DNA from 3 places in the Pseudomonas sp. GW821-FHT09A09 genome. Region 3 is predicted to be linked to each of the others. Evidence: riboswitches for the same ligand, from Rfam matches in the RefSeq annotation. Region 3 holds a riboswitch; each other region holds the start of a gene.
What was found. Region 3 has a riboswitch for cobalamin ahead of cobO (cob(I)yrinic acid a,c-diamide adenosyltransferase). Riboswitches for the same ligand answer to the same signal wherever they lie in the genome.
Positions count from the first base shown of each region.

Region 1: linked by a shared signal. The riboswitch ahead of AC07OV_RS30495 (ABC transporter substrate-binding protein) and the one ahead of cobO (cob(I)yrinic acid a,c-diamide adenosyltransferase) in region 3 are both predicted to bind cobalamin.
Region 2: linked by a shared signal. The riboswitch ahead of AC07OV_RS16315 (CbtB domain-containing protein) and the one ahead of cobO (cob(I)yrinic acid a,c-diamide adenosyltransferase) in region 3 are both predicted to bind cobalamin.

Region 1 covers NZ_JBWKPU010000077.1:243-5,621, forward strand. The annotation lists gene AC07OV_RS30480 (hypothetical protein) at 1-43, shown strand, start outside; gene ptrR (putrescine utilization regulator PtrR) at 143-1,015, opposite strand; gene AC07OV_RS30490 (aldehyde dehydrogenase family protein) at 1,119-2,501, shown strand; cobalamin riboswitch at 2,639-2,832, shown strand; gene AC07OV_RS30495 (ABC transporter substrate-binding protein) at 2,949-3,959, shown strand; gene AC07OV_RS30500 (FecCD family ABC transporter permease) at 3,956-4,960, shown strand; gene AC07OV_RS30505 (ABC transporter ATP-binding protein) at 4,957-5,379, shown strand, end outside.
Region 2 covers NZ_JBWKPU010000016.1:83,252-89,476, forward strand. The annotation lists gene AC07OV_RS16290 (monovalent cation:proton antiporter-2 (CPA2) family protein) at 271-2,079, shown strand; gene AC07OV_RS16295 (DcrB/PsbP domain-containing protein) at 2,152-2,721, shown strand; gene AC07OV_RS16300 (alpha/beta hydrolase) at 2,857-3,576, opposite strand; gene cobF (precorrin-6A synthase (deacetylating)) at 3,588-4,343, opposite strand; gene AC07OV_RS16310 (histidine phosphatase family protein) at 4,389-4,943, opposite strand; cobalamin riboswitch at 4,970-5,110, shown strand; gene AC07OV_RS16315 (CbtB domain-containing protein) at 5,143-5,355, shown strand; gene AC07OV_RS16320 (CbtA family protein) at 5,375-6,103, shown strand; gene AC07OV_RS16325 (DUF4865 family protein) at 6,105-6,225, opposite strand, start outside.
Region 3 covers NZ_JBWKPU010000015.1:154,141-160,365, reverse strand. The annotation lists gene bluB (5,6-dimethylbenzimidazole synthase) at 1-501, opposite strand, end outside; gene AC07OV_RS15835 (cobyrinic acid a,c-diamide synthase CobB) at 498-1,889, opposite strand; gene cobO (cob(I)yrinic acid a,c-diamide adenosyltransferase) at 1,886-2,497, opposite strand; cobalamin riboswitch at 2,577-2,834, opposite strand; gene AC07OV_RS15825 (PQQ-dependent sugar dehydrogenase) at 2,934-4,247, shown strand; gene AC07OV_RS15820 (C40 family peptidase) at 4,324-4,863, opposite strand; gene AC07OV_RS15815 (C40 family peptidase) at 5,009-5,638, opposite strand; gene hda (DnaA regulatory inactivator Hda) at 5,852-6,225, opposite strand, start outside.

The DNA of each region.
Region 1 (5,379 bases), on a different contig from region 3:
CATGGCCAAACTGGCCATGGGCACCCTGCAATTCGGCGGCTGACTTCACCTCCCCCCCAAAAAAAATCCCTTGTGGGAGCTGGCTTGCCTGCGATGGCGTCCGTGAAATCGCCATCGCCGGCAAGCCGGGCTCCTACAGGTGTCAGGCGGCCACCAGGTCGCGTTCTTCCAGCAGTTTTACGAAGCTGTTCAGGCTCTGCGACACCGTGCCCCGTCGCCAGATCAGCCACGTGTGCAGAATCCGGAAGCTGTCGCTCAGCGGCCACACACTCACCGCCGTAAACCCCGGCATGCTTTCCAGCATGCTGCGCGGCATCAGCGCCAGGCCCGCACCGGCGCTGACGCAGGCGAGCATGCCGTGGTAGGACTCCATCTCGAAGATCCTGCCCGGTACCGCACCATCCTGTGAAAACCAGCGCTCGAAGTGATGGCGGTACGAACAGTTCGAGCGGAACGTATAGATGCTCTCCCCCGCCACATCCTGCCCCCGGGTAATCGGCGCATGGTGCAGCGGTGCGATCACTACCATTTCCTCCTCGAACACCGCCACCCCTTCCAGGGTCGCGTGCAACACCGGCCCATCCACAAACGCCGCCGCCAGGCGCCCCGACAACACCCCTTCGATCATCGTGCCCGACGGCCCGGTGCTCAGGTCGAGTTCGACCTTGGTGTGCTTCTGGTTGTACGCCGCCAGCAAGGCCGGGATGCGCACCGCCGCCGTGCTCTCCAGCGACCCCAGGGCAAACGCGCCCTGGGGCTCCTCCCCCGCCACCGTGGCGCGGGCTTCTTGCACCAGGTCGAGAATGCGCCGCGCATAGCCGAGGAAGTTCCAGCCCGCCGGCGACAGGCGCAGGCGGCTCTTCTCGCGGATGAACAATTCAACGCCCAGGTCCTGCTCCAGTTGCTTGATGCGCGTGGTCAGGTTCGACGGCACACGATGAATCAACTGCGCGGCGGCGCTGATGCTGCCTTGCTCGGCAACGGCCTTGAAGATTTCCAGTTGCACCAGGTCCACGTCATTCTCCAATCGTGAATGTATTGCTTAATATTATTCAGTTTCCAGAAAAGAGACAGCCCCGTAGCCTGAACCCAATCCATTCATTCAGCAGGACGGTGCCATGAACGCAACCACCCACGCTCTCTCGATCAACCCGGCCAACGGCGAAACCGTCGGCAGCTACCCCTACGAAAGCGCCGCGCAACTGGACGCCGCCCTGAACCGCGCCACTGCTGCCTTCCACAGCTGGCGCCGCCAACCGGTCAGCCAGCGCGCCGAGCTGCTGCTGGCCCTGGCCGCCGCCCTGCGTGAACAAGCCGAAGACATGGCGCAGATGATCACCCTGGAAATGGGCAAACCCATCGCCCAGGCCCGTGCCGAAATCGAAAAATGCGCCCTGCTCAGCGAGTGGTACGCCGCTCACGGCCCGGCCATGCTGGCGCCGGAACCGACCCTGGTGGACAACGGCAGCGCCCAGATCGAATACCGCCCGCTGGGCCCAATCCTCGCCGTGATGCCGTGGAACTTCCCGGTGTGGCAAGTGCTGCGCGGCGCCGTGCCGACCATGCTCGCCGGCAACACCTACGTGCTCAAGCACGCCCCGAACGTGATGGGCAGCGCCTACCTGATCCAGCAGGCGTTCCACAAAGCCGGTTTTGCCGAAGGCCTGTTTGAAGTGATCAACGTGGGCAACGACGGCGTGTCCAGCGCCATCGCCGACCCACGCATTGCCGCGGTGACCCTCACCGGCAGCGTGCGTGCCGGCATGGCCATCGGCTCCCAGGCCGGGGCTGCGCTGAAAAAATGCGTGCTGGAACTGGGCGGCTCCGACCCGTTCATCGTGCTCAACGACGCCGACCTCGACGCCGCCGTGCAAGCCGCCCTGATTGGTCGTTTCCAGAACAGCGGCCAGGTCTGCGCCGCCGCCAAGCGCCTGATCATCGAAGCTGGCGTGGCAGACGCCTTCACCGCCAAATTCGTTGAAGCCAGCCGTGCCCTGGTGATGGGCGACCCGACCCTGGCCACCACCTATGTGGGCCCGATGGCACGCTTCGACCTGCGCGACGAGCTGCACGGCCAGGTCCAGGCCACCCTGGAAGAAGGCGCCACCCTGCTGCTGGGCGGCAATAAAGTCGCGGGGGCCGGCAACTACTACGAGCCAACCGTGCTGGCTGGCGTCACCGACCAGATGACCTCGTTCAAACAGGAACTGTTCGGCCCGGTGGCCTCGATCATCACCGCCCGCGACGCCGACCACGCCGTGGCCCTGGCCAACGACAGCGAATTTGGGCTCACTGCCAGCATCTTCACCACCGATGCTGCCAAGGCCCGCGACATCGCCAACCAGTTGGAAACCGGCGGGATCTTCGTCAACGCCTTCAGCGTGTCCGACCCTCGGGTGGCGTTTGGCGGCGTGAAAAAGAGCGGCTTTGGCCGTGAACTGTCGCACTTCGGCGTACGCGAATTCTGCAACGCCCAAACCGTGTGGCTAAACCGCAAATAACCCGCAGCCCCTGTAGGAGCTGGCTTGCCAGCGATGACGGCCGATCAGGCGATAGACATTTCGCCCCCGCCGACGCCATCGCCGGCAAGCCGGCTCCTACGGGGGATCGGGTTTTATCTCCCCCTTGGCAATACGATCGACTACCATACCGCGCCGGTTCCCAAACGGGACTAATAGGGAATCCGAAGCGCGGCCCCCCGCGTCAATCGGAACTGCCCCCGCAACTGTAGGTGCTGAGCCTGCTCCACACTGCCACTGAGCCTTGCTCGGGAAGGCCGGAGCGTGGCGACGACGCACGAGTCAGGAGACCTGCCGGCCAAGCGTTATCACGACCGGCGGGGTGTCCGGGAAGGACATCCTTGCCCTGCCCTTCGGCAGCGTCCATGGCTGTATTTCCACGACCGTACCTCCCCCTGCTCACTGTACGGTTCACACGGAGATTGCCCCATGCTGCCACGCGTTACCGCCCTGCTCACCGGCCTTGGCTTCTGCACCCTGGCCCAGGCCGCGCCCACCCATTACCCGCTGACGCTGGAAAACTGCGGCAGCACCCAGACCTTCCAGCAAGCCCCCGCACGCAGCGTGACCATCGGCCAGGCCGCCACCGAAATGCTCTACGCCCTGGGCGTGGGCGACAAAGTGGTCGGCACTTCGCTATGGTTCAACACTGTGTTGCCGCAGTTCAAGGCTCAGAACGACACCATCGAGCGCCTGGCGAACAACGAGCCGAGCTTTGAGTCGGTGATCGCCAAGCGCCCGCAACTGGTGGCCGCCGAGCTGGAATGGGTGGTCGGCCCCCAAGGCGTGGTCGGCACCCGCGAGCAATTCCAGGAACTTAAGATCCCCACCTACCTGCTGCCCTCCGACTGCGAAGGCAAGGACAACCTGGTGGGCGCCGACGGCACGCGGCTGGAGCCGTTCCGCATCGAGACTATCTATAAAAGTATCAGCCAACTGGCGCAGATCTTCGACGTGCAGGACCGCGGCCAACAGCTGAACGACGACCTCAAGGCGCGCCTGGCCAAGTCAGTCGCCACCGCCCAGGGCAAAGGCCTCAAGCAGGCCAGTGCGCTGGTGTGGTTCTCCAGCGCCGAGATGGCCGCCGACCCTTACGTGGCCGGCCACAAGGGTGTTCCGGAATTCATGTTGCAGACCCTTGGCCTGACCAACGTGGTGCAGTCCGATGAAGAGTGGCCCGCCGTCGGCTGGGAAACCATCGCCAAGGCCAACCCCACGTTCCTGGTAATCGCACGCATGGACCGCCGCCGCTACCCGGCTGACGACCATGAAAAGAAACTGGCTTTCCTGCGCAGCGACCCGGTGACCCGCAACATGGACGCGGTGAAAAACAACCGCATCATCATCCTCGACGCCCTCGCGCTGCAGGCCAGCCTCCGCATGTTCGACGGCCTTGAACAACTGGCCACGGCCATCGACGGCTACGACCTGCCCCAATGACCCGTACCCTGCTCGCCCTGGCCCTGCTCCTGGCCGCCGTGCTCGCCGGCGTGGCCATCGGCGAAACCGCTATCTCGCCGCAGGTGGTGCTGCAGGTGCTCGCCAACAAACTGTGGGCGGCGGGCTACGTGCTCGACCCCATAGACGAAGGCGTGGTGTGGAACTACCGCCTCACCCGCGCCCTGGTGGCCGCCGCGTGCGGTGCAGGGCTGGCGACCTGCGGGGTGATCCTGCAGTCGCTGTTGCGCAACCCGTTGGCCGACCCGTACCTGCTCGGCATCAGCGCCGGCGCCTCAACCGGTGCAGTATTGGTGGCGTTGATCGGCGTCGGTGGCGGGCTGGTGTCGTTGTCGGCGGGGGCATTCGTGGGGGCGATGGCGGCCTTTGCCCTGGTGATTCTGCTGGCACGCGCCAGCGGTTCGGCCAGTGGCACCGGCCAGATCATCCTCGCGGGCATTGCCGGCTCGCAGCTGTTCAACGCGCTCACGGCATTCCTGATCACCAAGTCGGCCAGCTCCGAACAAGCGCGCGGCATCCTGTTCTGGCTGCTGGGCAACCTCAGCGGCGTGCGCTGGCCGTCAGTGTGGCTGGCGGTGCCGGTGGCCGTGGCGGGCTTGGCGGTGTGTTTGTGGCACCGCCGTGCGCTGGATGCATTCACCTTCGGCACTGATTCGGCGGCCTCCCTGGGCATCCCGGTGCGGCGCGTACAGTTTGTGCTGGTGGGCTGTGCCGCGCTGGTGACGGCGGTGATGGTGTCGATTGTCGGCTCCATCGGCTTTGTCGGGCTGGTGATCCCCCACGCTGTGCGCCTGCTGCTGGGCACCGGGCACTCGCGCCTGCTGCCGGCCAGTGCCTTGGGCGGCGCGCTGTTCCTCATCGCGGCGGACGTGCTGTCGCGTACCCTGATCAAGGGCCAGGTGATTCCGGTCGGCGTGGTCACGGCATTGGTTGGCGCGCCAGTGTTTGCGCTGATCCTGATCGGCCGGAGGCACCCGCGATGAGCGTGCTCAGTTGCAGCGGCCTGGGCTTCAAGGTGCGTGACGCGGAGTTGCTGCGCGATGTTCACCTCGACGTCGAAAAAGGCGAAACCCTCGGCATCGTCGGCCCCAACGGTTCCGGCAAATCCACCCTGCTCAAGCTGCTTGCGGGGTTGCGCACGCCAGCCAGCGGCGACGTGCGGTTGGACGGCCAGCGCCTGGGCAGCTTGTCGCGCCGCACCATCGCGCAACAGCTGGCGGTGGTGGAACAACAGGCCGACACCGACGACGCCATCCGCGTCTTCGACGCCGTGGCCCTGGGCCGCACGCCGTGGCTGTCGGCGCTGAGCCCGTGGTCGACGGAAGACGACACCATCGTGCGCCAGGCCCTGCACGACGTCGACGCCACCCACCTGAGCCAGCGCGCCTGGCGCAGCCTCTCC
Region 2 (6,225 bases), on a different contig from region 3:
CCCTTCCGGGCGGCTTAAGGAACTCGGCTTTGATCAGAAACCGAGGTAGAAATTGACAGTGACAACAACAGATCCTGTGAGCCAAAACGGTAGTCGACCCTCGAAAACGTCAGTGAATTAAATGGTATTAATACTTTCGTAAATGCCCTACAGGAATGGAGACCCACCCCACATCCATCGCTGCACGCGGCAAAAATACAATTATTCAAGATGTAAAAAGCGCTCTAATAGCCCCTGTTTTGATCCGCTTCAACGATCCTGGAGTTCGCAATGCCCCATGAAGGCAACCTGTTACAAGCAGCCGTGGTGTTCCTGCTCGCCGCCGTGCTGACCGTGCCCCTGGCCAAACGCCTGCAACTGGGTGCGGTGCTGGGTTATCTGTTCGCCGGTGTGATCATCGGCCCTTCGGTGCTGGGCCTGGTGGGCAACCCGCAAAGCGTCGCGCAGTTCTCTGAACTGGGCGTGGTGTTGCTGCTGTTTATCATCGGCCTGGAGCTGTCGCCCAAGCGTTTATGGGTGATGCGCAAGGCGGTGTTTGGCGTCGGCCTGGCCCAGGTGCTGCTCACCGGCCTGGTGATGGGCGTGGTGGCGCTGTGGATGTTTGGCCAATCGTGGAACAGCGCCATCGTGCTTGGCTTGGGCCTCGCGCTGTCATCCACCGCGTTTGGCCTGCAAAGCCTGGCCGAGCGCAAAGAACTCAACCAGCCCCACGGCCGCCTGGCCTTTGCGATTTTGCTGTTTCAGGACATCGCCGCCATCCCGCTGATCGCCATGGTGCCGCTGCTGGCTGGCAGTGATCACCCGACCACAGAGGCCCAAGGCTTGCAGCATGTGCTGCAAATTCTCGGCAGCATCGCGGTGGTGATCATCGGCGGGCGCTACCTGCTGCGGCCGGTGTTTCGCATCGTGGCCAAGACCGGCCTGCGCGAAGTGTCCACCGCCACCGCGCTGCTGGTGGTGATTGGCACCGCCTGGCTGATGGAACTGGTGGGCGTGTCAATGGCCCTGGGTGCGTTCCTCGCCGGCCTGCTGCTGGCAGACTCCGAGTACCGCCACGAACTGGAATCCCAGATCGAACCGTTCAAGGGCCTGCTGCTGGGGCTGTTCTTCATCAGCGTGGGCATGGGCGCCAACCTCAGCCTGCTGCTCAGCACGCCGCTGGTGGTGATCGGCTTGACCCTGTTGCTGATCGGCCTGAAGCTGCCCCTGCTGTACGCCGTGGGCCGCCTGGTGGGCGACCTCAACCGCGAAAGCGCGCTGCGCCTGGGCGTGGTGCTGGCGGCGGGCGGTGAGTTTGCCTTTGTGGTGTTCAAGATCGGCCGCGACCAGGGCCTGTTCGACCCCCACCTGTACGACGTGCTGGTACTCACCATCACCCTGTCCATGGCGGTGACGCCACTGCTGTTACTGGTGTGCCCCAAGCTGTTCAAGCCCAAGGCCAAGCCGGTTGAAGTGCCCGAGGAATACCGCACCATCGAAAGCGATGCGCCCCGCGTGGTGATCGCCGGCATGGGCCGCATGGGCCAGATCGTCGCGCGTATTTTACGCGCGCAGAACATCTCGTTCATCGCCCTGGACACCTCGGTGGAAACCATCGAGCTGACCCGCAGTTTCGGCGGCATGCCGGTGTTCTACGGCGACCCGCAACGCCCCGAGATCCTGCACGCGGCCAAGGTTGACCAGGCGGAATTCTTTGTGATCGCCATGGACGACCCGGAAATCAACATCAAGACGGCGGAGCTGGTGCGCAACCTCTACCCGCACATGAAGATCATCGCCCGCGCCCGCAACCGCCAGCACGTTCACCGCCTGGTGGACCTGGACGCGTCACCGGTGCGCGAAACCTTCTACTCCAGCCTGGAAATGAGCCGCCGCACCCTGGTCGGCCTCGGCTTGACCCAGGCCCAGGCCGATGCGCGCATCACCCGCTTCAAGAACCACGACCTGCAAGTGCTGGCTGCCCAGCACGCGGTGTACGACGATGCGGCCAAGGTGATGCAAACCGCCCAGGAAGCCCGGACAGAACTGGCAAGGCTGTTTGAGATGGACCGGCTTGAGGAGGAGTCCGACAAGATGTGAGGCAGCAGATGAACGATATTGCGAATTTTCTGACAGAATACGCCGCAATTTCGTTCATCTCTGGAGCGCTACATGGCCACCCTCACCAAGACCGCCGCCCTGCTGGCCCTCGCGCTCAGTGCAAGCGTTGCCTTCGCGGCCAGCAAACCCGCGCCACAGAAGGCCGACACCCAAACCATCTCGACACTGGGCGGCAAGTTCACCTTCAAGCTGCCCAAGGCGTATGTGGCCGACACGCTGCCCACTGGCAAGGCCGAAGACGGCACCGCCGACACCCAGGGCACGCTGTACGCCAACCAGACCACCAAAAGCGTGGTGATCGTCGCCGAAACCGCGCGTAAAGATGGGGTTACGATCCAGGACAACGACACCCAGTTCCTCGATGGCGCCGTGGCCGGTTTTATCAAGGACCAAAGCGCCGCCCTGCCGGACTTCAAGAAGCAAGGCGAAAAGAAGCTGACCTTCAAAGGCCTGGGCCTGCGCCAAGTCGACAGCACCGCCACCCAGGGCGGCGGCAAGACGCTGAATTCCACGTTCCTAGGCGGTTCGGGTAATCACCTGCTGGTGATCCAGGCCATTTCCCGTGGGGATGATGTGAAGGGACATGCGGAGTTGGTGAAGCAGATCACCGGCGGTAAGTAACCTGATCTCTCTTGCAACTTAGCACCCCTGTGGGAGCTGGCTTGCCTGCGATAGCGGTGTATCAGTCAACGGCGATATCGACTGATCAATCGCTATCGCAGGCAAGCCAGCTCCCACATTTTTTTGAGGTGCGGGTTATTTCAGGCTTTTTTCCAGCCAGGCCTTCAGGTCCTGCACTTCGGCCTCGCTCACGGTATGCGGCATGCCCGGGTAGCCGTGAAATTCCGGTTTCAACCCCAACCCCGTCAGCACTTCGTTCGCCCGCGTCGCCGACGCATAAGGCAGCGCCTGGTCCAGCGTGCCGTGGCCGATGAAGATCGCCAGCGCTCCCAACGCGTCATTCGGTTTCAGCTCGGCCTTGAGCACTGGCAGCACACTGCCACTGAGCGCCGCGATCCCACGTACCAGCTCCGGCTGCCGCAACCCAACCTCGTAGGACATGATCGCGCCCTGGCTGAAGCCCACCAGGAATACCCGGTCGGGCCGGGTGTGGTACTTGGCGGTAGCTTTGGCCACAAAGTCTTCGATGAGCTTGGCGCTGCGCTGCAGGTCGGCCGTTTCGCCGTTGTACTCAGCGTCACCCTGGGTCTTGGCAAACCAGCGATAGCCGTGAGGGTCCACCGGCATGGGCGCCCGCGCCGACAGGTAGGTCCAGGTGGACGGCAGCGCATCCTTGATGCCAAACAGGTCTTCCTCGTTGCTGCCAAAACCGTGCAGGAAAATCACCAACGGCTGGTTGCGCGCATCGGTCTGGGTCTGTTCCAGGTACGCCAACGGCAGGTCGGTGTGCAGCGAATCGTCGGCATGAACAGCGCCAGCCACCAGGGTCAGCGCCAGGGCAAACAATTTGAGCATGGGACGTTACCTCAGGGTTTGCGCAACAAATAGGTGTCCATGATCCAGCCATTGGCCAGGCGCGCGGCCTTGCGCACCCGTTGAATGTCGTCCGCAACGTCGGCCACTTTACCGCTGATCAGGATCTCGTCCGGTGTGCCCAGGTAGGCACCCCAGTAAATATCCAGGTCCTGATCGGCCACGGTACGGTAGGAGTCTTCGGCGTCGAGCATCACCACCAGGGTGTCGGCATCGCTGGCCTGCCCTGCTGCCAACCGGCGCCCGGTGGTGATCTCGACAGACTTGCCAATACGGTTCAGCGGCACTTTGTGCTGCGCTGCCAGGGCCTGCACGCTGGTGATGCCAGGGATCACTTCGAATTCAAAGGTGCAACGGCCACTGGCCAGGATCGCCTGCAGGATCCGAATGGTGCTGTCGTACAGCGCTGGGTCGCCCCAGGCCAGGAATGCACCCACTTCGCCGTCAGACATTTCCTCGTTGATCATGCGCTCGAAGGTCTGCTGTTTGTCGCGGTTCAGGTCCTGCACGGCGGTGGTGTAGTCGATATCACCACGCACACGCTCGGGGCAGTCGGCCTCGACAAAGCGGTAGCCGGGCTCGGTGATGTAGGTCTCGCAGATCTCGCGGCGCAGGTCGATCAACTTGTCCTTGCTCTGGCCCTTGTCCATCAGGAAGAACACGTCGGTGCGGTTGAGCGCCTTCACGGCCTGCATCGTGATGTAGTCAGGGTTGCCGGCGCCAATGCCGATGATCAGGATGCGTTTCATGGGTTGCTCTCATTGCGGGGCGTGGATTTTGCCATGTTCGCGGGGTCAGGCGTGAGTTTCCAGGCGCAGGCGCCACACACGGTTGAAACGCAGCTCGGTGCAGGACAGCGGCTCGACGTCGACCCGGTAGAACATCGACAGCGGCAACTGCAGCACGTGCAACAGCGCGGCACGGATCACAAAGGGATGGGTAACGGCCACGACATGCCCCGGCTGGCTTTCCAGGGCTTTCATCCACTGCCCGACCCGCAGGCAGATCTGGTCCACCGACTCGCCACCGTGGGGCGCGCTGGCGCTGTCAGTGAGCCAGGCATTCAAGGCCTCGCCTTCCAATTGGTCGATGGCCTGGCCTTTCCAGTGGCCAAAATCACCGTCGCGCAAGGCGTCTTCCACCTGTGCGTTGTCTCCGAACAAGCTGGCTGTCTGCCGGGCCCTGGCTTCCGGCCCGCAGATCAGGCGGTGTTTTTTCGGGTAGCGACCGGCCAGGGATAACGCCTCACGCTGCCAGTCCAGCACAACGGGTTCGTCATCGGGAAACCGCCCCTGCTTTTGCGCCAGCGTGGCGGCATGGCAGATCAGGCTTAAACGGGTGGTCTGCATCACAAATTCACTCTGCTTCGGTGCGCAGTCAGCGTAGACTGGCGAAGTTGTTTCAACATGTTACAACGAACATGAAACAGGAAGCCGGTTCAATACCGGCGCGGTCGCGCCACTGTATTCGGCCCCACAGCCGTAAGCCAGACCCTGTTTCAGCTCCCTATGCTTTCCATTTCGGGACGCGTCATCCCTGGAGGTTTTCATGGCTAACACCGCTGCAACCCACCCTGATGTCTATGTGCCAACGATTCCCCTGGGCGAAATCCTCCCCTGGGCAATCTTCGGCGGCCTGCTGTTGATGCTGGCGATCTACTTCGTTGGCGCCGAGCAAGGTGCCACGGCGGTTTTCAAAGGCATGTACGTGCACGAATTCGTCCACGACGGTCGCCACCTGCTGGGCTTTCCCTGCCATTAATCAATAAGAGAGACATGACATGACAGGGCAATTACTCGTTCGCGGGATGCTGGTGGGCCTGCTCGCCGGCGTATTGGCGTTCGGCTTCGCCAAGACTTTTGGCGAACCGCAAATCGACAAGGCCATCGCCTTCGAAGACCAGATGGCACAGATGCACGGCGATACGCCGGAAGAAGAACTGGTGAGCCGCGACGTGCAAAGCACCTTCGGCCTGTTCACCGGCGTGGTGGTGTACAGCGTTTCCCTGGGCGGGATTTTCTCCCTGGTGTTCGCCTACGCCCTGGGCCGCATCGGCAAGGTTGGTCCCCGTGGCCTGGCGGCGCTGCTGGCATTGGCGGCATTTGTAACGCTGATCCTGGTGCCCGGCCTGAAATACCCGGCCAACCCGCCATCGGTGGGCGACCCGGAGACCATCGCCCAACGCACCCAGCTGTTCTTCCTGATGTTGCTGGTGTCGGTCGCGGCCGCCGTGATCGCGACCAACGCCGCACGCAAGCTGATCGCCCGCCGTGGCGTGTGGGCCGGGGCAGTCCTGGGCGTGGCGCTGTACATCGTGATCGTGTCGGTGGCGGGCAGCCTGTTCCCGGTGATCAATGAAGTGCCGGAACAATTCTCGGCCGTGCTGCTGTGGAAATTCCGCGTCGCCTCGCTGGGCATCCAGCTGGTGCTGTGGACCACCCTGGGCCTGGTGTTCGGTGCGGTGGCCGAGCGCCTCTTGAGCCAGCCACGCGCACGCTTGAACTCCTGAACTAGATTCCGGGATGGGCCAGGTAGAACACCTGATAGCCCGTCCCGGGATGCGCCCCATCCAGTGCCTTGGCCGACAAGGTGATCCGCACCAAACGCCAGGCTTGCACATCCAGCGCCAGG
Region 3 (6,225 bases):
GCCCAGCAGATCGGCCAGGGCCTGGGGTTCAAACAGCGAGACCCAGCCCATGCCCAAGCCTTCGGCGCGGGCGGCGAGCCACAGGTTCTGGATGGCACAGGACAGCGAGGCCATGTCCATTTCCGGCAAAGTGCGACGGCCGAAGATGTGGCGCTCGCGGTCATCCATCAACGCCGCGACCAGCACTTCGGCGCAGTCGTGAATGCCTTCGACCTTGAGTTTCATGAACTCATCAGAGCGTTCGCCCAACGCCTCGGCGGTGCGTACGCGCTCTTCTTCCACCAGTTGTTGAATCTGCCCACGCAGTTGGCGGTCGCTGATACGGATAAAGCGCCAGGGTTGCATCAGGCCGACGCTGGGGGCCTGATGGGCAGCCTGGAGCAAACGGTGCAGCAATTCAGGGGCGACGGTGCCACCGCTGAAATGGCGCATGTCGCGGCGTTCGGCGATGGCGCGGTAGATGGCATCGCGGTCGGCTTCGGGGAAGGCGTTGTCAGTCATGGCCTCTTCGCGGGCAAGCCCGCTCCCACATTGGATGGGGTTTCAACTCGGTACATTGTGGGAGCTGGCTTGCCTGCGATGGCGGCTTCCTGGTCTGGCGCAAACAAGGCGGCCACTGCCACGGGATTGGATGGAAAATAGAAATGTACGTAGGACGCGGTCATACGCCCCTGTCTGAAAACCGCCTCGGCACCACGCCCACCATTGGGGCTCAGGCCACGGGCAATCGGCTGCCACTCGGTGGTCGTGAGGGAGTGGTGATAGGTATGGCCGCGCAGCGTGCCTTCGGGCAGCTCGACATTCTGCAGGGCCAGGGCCGCGAGTTTCTTTTGCATCACGGCGTCGCCTTGCAGCAGGCCCACCAGTTCGGCGCGGGTACCCTCGACATCGGTCAGCGAGTCGAGCAGGTACAGCATGCCGCCGCACTCGGCGAGCAAGGGTTTGCCGGCAGCATGATGAGCGCGGATGGCGTCGAGCATCGGGGTGTTTTGCGACAGCGCCTGGTGGTGCAATTCCGGATAGCCACCCGGCAGGTAGAGACTGTCGGCGTCTGGCAATTGGTGGTCATGGATCGGCGAGAAGAAGTGCAACTCGGCCCCCATCGCGCGTAGCAGATCGAGGCTGGCGCCGTAGGTAAAGGCGAAGGCTTCGTCGCGGGCCACGGCAATACGCACGCCTTCCAACAGCGGCTCGGCCACGATCACTTCGGGCGCGGCAAAGGTTACCGGAGGCGGTAAGGCCACTTCGCAACTGCTGCCCAATGCTTGAGCGGCGGCGTCCAGGCGTACATCGAGGTCATTCAATTCGCTGGCTTGCACCAGCCCCAGGTGTCGGCTGGGCAGTTCGATGCCAGTTTCACGGGACAATGCGCCATACCAGCGCAGGCCTTCAGTCAGGCTGCCTTCCAGCAGTTGCGCGTGGCGCAAGGTGCCGACGCGGTTGGCCAGCACGCCGGCAAACGGCAGGTCCGGCTGATAACGCGCCAGGCCCAGGGCCAGGGCGCCGAAGGTCTGGGCCATGGCGGTGCCGTCGATCACGCCCAGTACCGGCACGCCGAAGTGCCGCGCCAGGTCGGCGCTGGAGGGGGTGCCGTCGAAAAGGCCCATCACGCCTTCGATGAGGATCAGGTCGGCTTCACCGGCCGCTTCCCACAACAGGCGGCGACTTTCCTGCTCGCCCACCATCCACATGTCCAGCTGATAAACCGGCGCACCACTGGCGCGCTCATGGACCATCGGGTCGAGGAAGTCCGGACCGCATTTGAACACACGCACCTTGCGCCCCAGGTTGCGGTGCAACCGGGCCAGCGCAGCGGTGACGGTGGTTTTGCCCTGGCCGGACGCCGGTGCGGCGATCAAGACGGCCGGGCAATGACGGGGCTGATTCAAAGTTCGACGCCCTTCTGTGCCTTGATACCGGCCTGGAACGCGTGCTTGAGCATGCCCATTTCGGTGACGGTGTCGCCCATTTCGATCAATTCGGGTTTGGCGCCACGACCGGTGACGACCACGTGTTGCATCGGCGGGCGGGCTTGCAGGTCGCTGAGCACCTGGTCCAGGTCGAGGTAGCCGTGCTTGAGGGCGATATTCAGCTCATCCAGCACCACCAGGCCGATGGCCGGGTCTTGCAGCAGTTCGCGGGACACCGCCCAAGCGGCTTCGGCGGCGGCGATGTCGCGCTGGCGGTCCTGGGTTTCCCAGGTGAAGCCTTCGCCCATGACGTGGAAACGCACTTGCTCGGGGAAGCGGCGGAAGAACAACTCTTCACCGGTGCTGTTACGCCCTTTGATGAACTGCACCACGCCGCACTGCATGCCGTGGCCCATGGCCCGGGCCAGCATGCCGAATGCGGAACTGCTCTTGCCTTTGCCGTTGCCGGTCAATACCAGCAGCAAACCACATTCATTGGGGGAGTTGGCGATGCGCTCGTCGATCACGGCTTTTTTGCGCAGCATGCGCGCCAGGTGGCGTTCGTCGCGGTCGGGGGAATCGGTCATGGCAGCTCTCCGTTGGGGCTGGACAAAAACGGCGGGCAGGAAAAAGACAATACAGACAGCCAAGCATCGCCCACCGTGATGCTGTTGGATGCTCCGGGCCGGTCTCCGGGCTCATGAGTGGCGCCCTGCGCTTATGAAAAGAGCGAGCAGGCCGACGTTGCGCCTTCCCATATCGCGCGCGATACAGTGGCAAAAGGCAGCGTCTTGACTCATTTACCGTTGCGGGGGCAGCGCCGGAATCGCGGCAGCACTGTGTACAAGTGTGCTCACTCACCGGCTTCCCTGTTTCACCCTGTCGACGCATGCGCCACAGAGCACCTGGAACAAGCCGCGAAGGTTAGTGGGTTGGGGGTGGAGCGTCAATTAAAGCTGGCCTCGCACTTGAACCATCGGACCGCCGCACTCCTCTACCCTTACAGGTATCAAGGAGAAAACCATGCATAAAACCAGACTCGCCTTGCTGATCATGCTCGCAGGCACCCTCGCCGCCTGCGGTGAAAGCTCAACGTTGCAGGTGTCCGATGGCACCGGCCCTTCGCCCAAGTTGCCCGAACCGAACAAGACACTGATCCCGACCGTCAACATCGCCCCGGCGATCGGCTGGCCTGAGGGCGCAAAACCCACGGCGGCCGCTGGCACCCAAGTGGCCGCGTTCGCCGAAGGGCTGGACCACCCGCGCTGGCTGTATGTGCTGCCCAACGGCGATGTGCTGGTGGCCGAAACCAATGCGCCGCCCAAACCGGATGACGCCAAGGGGATTCGCGGCTGGGTGATGGAGAAGGTCATGGGCCGCGCCGGCGCCGGTGTGCCGAGCCCGAACCGCATCACATTGCTGCGCGATGCCGACCACGACGGCGTTGCCGAGACGCGCACAGTGTTCCTGGAGAACCTGAACTCACCGTTCGGCATGACCCTGGTCGGCAACGATTTGTACGTGGCGGACTCGGACAAACTGCTGCGTTTCCCCTACCAGCCGGGCGAAACCGCGATCAAGGCAGCCGGTACCAAGGTGGTCGACCTGCCAGGTGGCAGCATCAACCACCACTGGACCAAGAACGTGGTGGCGAGCAAGGACGGCAGCAAGCTGTATGTGAGCGTTGGCTCCAATAGCAACGTTGGCGAAAACGGCCTGGAAGCGGAAGAAGGTCGGGCGGCGATCTGGGAAGTGGATCGCGCCTCGGGTCAGCACCGCATCTTCGCCTCCGGCCTGCGCAACCCGAATGGCATGGCGTGGGAGCCGCAGACGGGCAAGCTGTGGACGGCGGTGAATGAGCGCGACGAAATCGGCAGTGATCTGGTGCCGGACTACATCACGTCGGTCAAGGAGGGTGGTTTCTACGGCTGGCCTTTCAGTTATTACGGCCAGCACGTGGATGTTCGCGTTTCGCCGCAGAACCTGGACCTGGTGGCCAAGGCCATTGCGCCGGACTATGCCGTGGGCCCACATACGGCGTCATTGGGGCTGACGTTTGCCGAGGGTAATAAACTACCGGCGCAGTTCAGCAACGGGGCGTTCATCGGCCAGCATGGGTCGTGGAACCGCAAGCCGCACAGTGGCTACAAGGTGATCTTTGTGCCGTTCGAGGGTGGCCAGCCCAAAGGGCAACCGGTGGACGTGCTGACTGGGTTTCTCGACAACGACGAGAAGGCCATGGGTCGGCCGGTGGGTGTGGTGATTGATCAGCAGGGGGACTTGCTGGTGGCCGATGATGTGGGGAACAAGGTGTGGCGGGTGTCGGCCGCAAAATGAACTGTAGGAGCCGGCTTGCCGGCGATGGCGTCCTCAAGGGCCTCATCGCCGGCAAGCCGGCTCCTACAGTTTTTTGTCAGGGGTTGCGAGCCAGGTTTGCTGGCAACACGCGCTTGGCGCTCAGGTAGGCATTCTGCCAATACGCCTTGGACAAGGTATCCAGCTTGACCGTACCGCCGGTTTGCGGCGCGTGCACAAAACGCCCTTCCCCCACGTAGATCCCGGCATGGCTGACCTGTGAACCGCCACCGGTGGCGAAGAACAGCAAGTCGCCGGTCTGCAGGTTTTCTTCGCTGACGTCCTGGGCACGCATCACGATCAACTCACGGGTGGTGCGCGGCAACGAGATGCCCGCCGCATCGCGGTAGACAAAGCCGATCAGGCCACTGCAATCGAAACCGGAGTCCGGTGTGTTGCCGCCCCAGCGGTAAGGCGTGCCCACCAGACCCAGCGCACGGAAGAGCACGTCTTCGGCAGCAGGCGAGAAGCTCTGGCTGGAATAGTTGAACACTGGCTTGGGCTTGGCCGCCACGAACGCAGGGGGCGGTGGGCGGCTTGCGCAGGCGCTGAGGAGCGCGGCGCAAACGAGAAGAATGAGGCGGGCTGAGGTCGACATGGGCAGAACAATCCTGGTCTGGATGCGGCTTTTCGCTGCCGAACGCTGAAAACCAGAACGCGCAAGCAAAGCTCGCGCGAACGGATTCCAACAATATCCAAGGATTCTAGCGCTTACACGTCAAACTTCAAGTATCACTTTAAGTTTACTTGCTAGCGGTAACCGTCGTCGGGGCCATGGCGAGTGCGCGCTTGGCTTCGATGAAGGTTCTGCTCCAGTAGCTGTCACCCAGGTTGTCGACTCGAACACCGCCACTGCGACGGCTGCTGGAGTGGATAAACTGGTTGTCGCCCAGGTAGATACCGGCATGGCTTACGCGACCACGACCCGCCGTACTGAAGAAAAGCAGATCACCCGGCTTGAGGTTGTTGCGCGCGACCAACGGTGCATCCACGTTGATCATTTCGCGGGTGGAGCGTGGCAAGTTCATGCCCGCCTCTTCGCGAAACAGGTAGCCGATGAAGCCGCTGCAGTCGAAACCGGCTTCAGAGGTACCGCCGAAACGGTAACGGGTACCGATCAGGGACATGCCGCGTTCAAGAATGCTGTCGGCCAGAACTGGAAGCTGATAAGGCTTGTTGCCGGCGAAGTCGGCCAGTTCCTTCTCGGTTGCAACTTCTTCCTCATAAACAGTGGAAGACTGCGATGCAACGAATTTTGCCTGGGACTGCTGTTGGGTTTTCTGCTGCTCTGCCACTTGTTGAGGGTGGGAGGCGCAACCAAACAACAGGGTAACGAGTGCGAGGGGCACGAGGGGTGCGAAGCGATTTAGCATGGGCACGACCGTGGCTGATATGTAAAGAAGTCGAGACTATGCCCGCTATCAGATCGATTTGCAAATTCAATCGTGATCTATGTGACTTCTTGTTTGGACTATGACATCTAAGCCCTTAACACCCTATACGTGCCTTTTGCGTGGCCAAACCGGCCCAAACGCAGGTTTTCTGGCGCCTGGAATTTGCCAGGAGCCGCGAAACACAAGGGTTGGCTACCAGCCGAGGGTTTCCTTAAGGAAGGGAATGGTGAGCTTGCGCTGGGCCTGCAAAGAGGCCTGGTCGAGTTGCTCGAGCAAGTCGAACAACGCACTCATGCTTCGGGTGCCACGCGTGAGGATAAAGTGCCCCACTTCGTCAGTGAGGTGCAGGCCGCGACGGGAAGCGCGTAATTGCAAGGCACGCAATTTGTCCTCGTCGGACAACGGGCGCATCTGGAAGATCAGCGCCAGGGTCATGCGCGACTTGAGGTCAGCCAGCTTGATCGGCAACTCGCGTGGCGAGGTGGATGCCGCGATCAACAGGCGCCGGCCGCTGTCACGCAGGCGGTTGAACAGGTGAAACAACGCCTCTTCCCACTCGGCCTTGC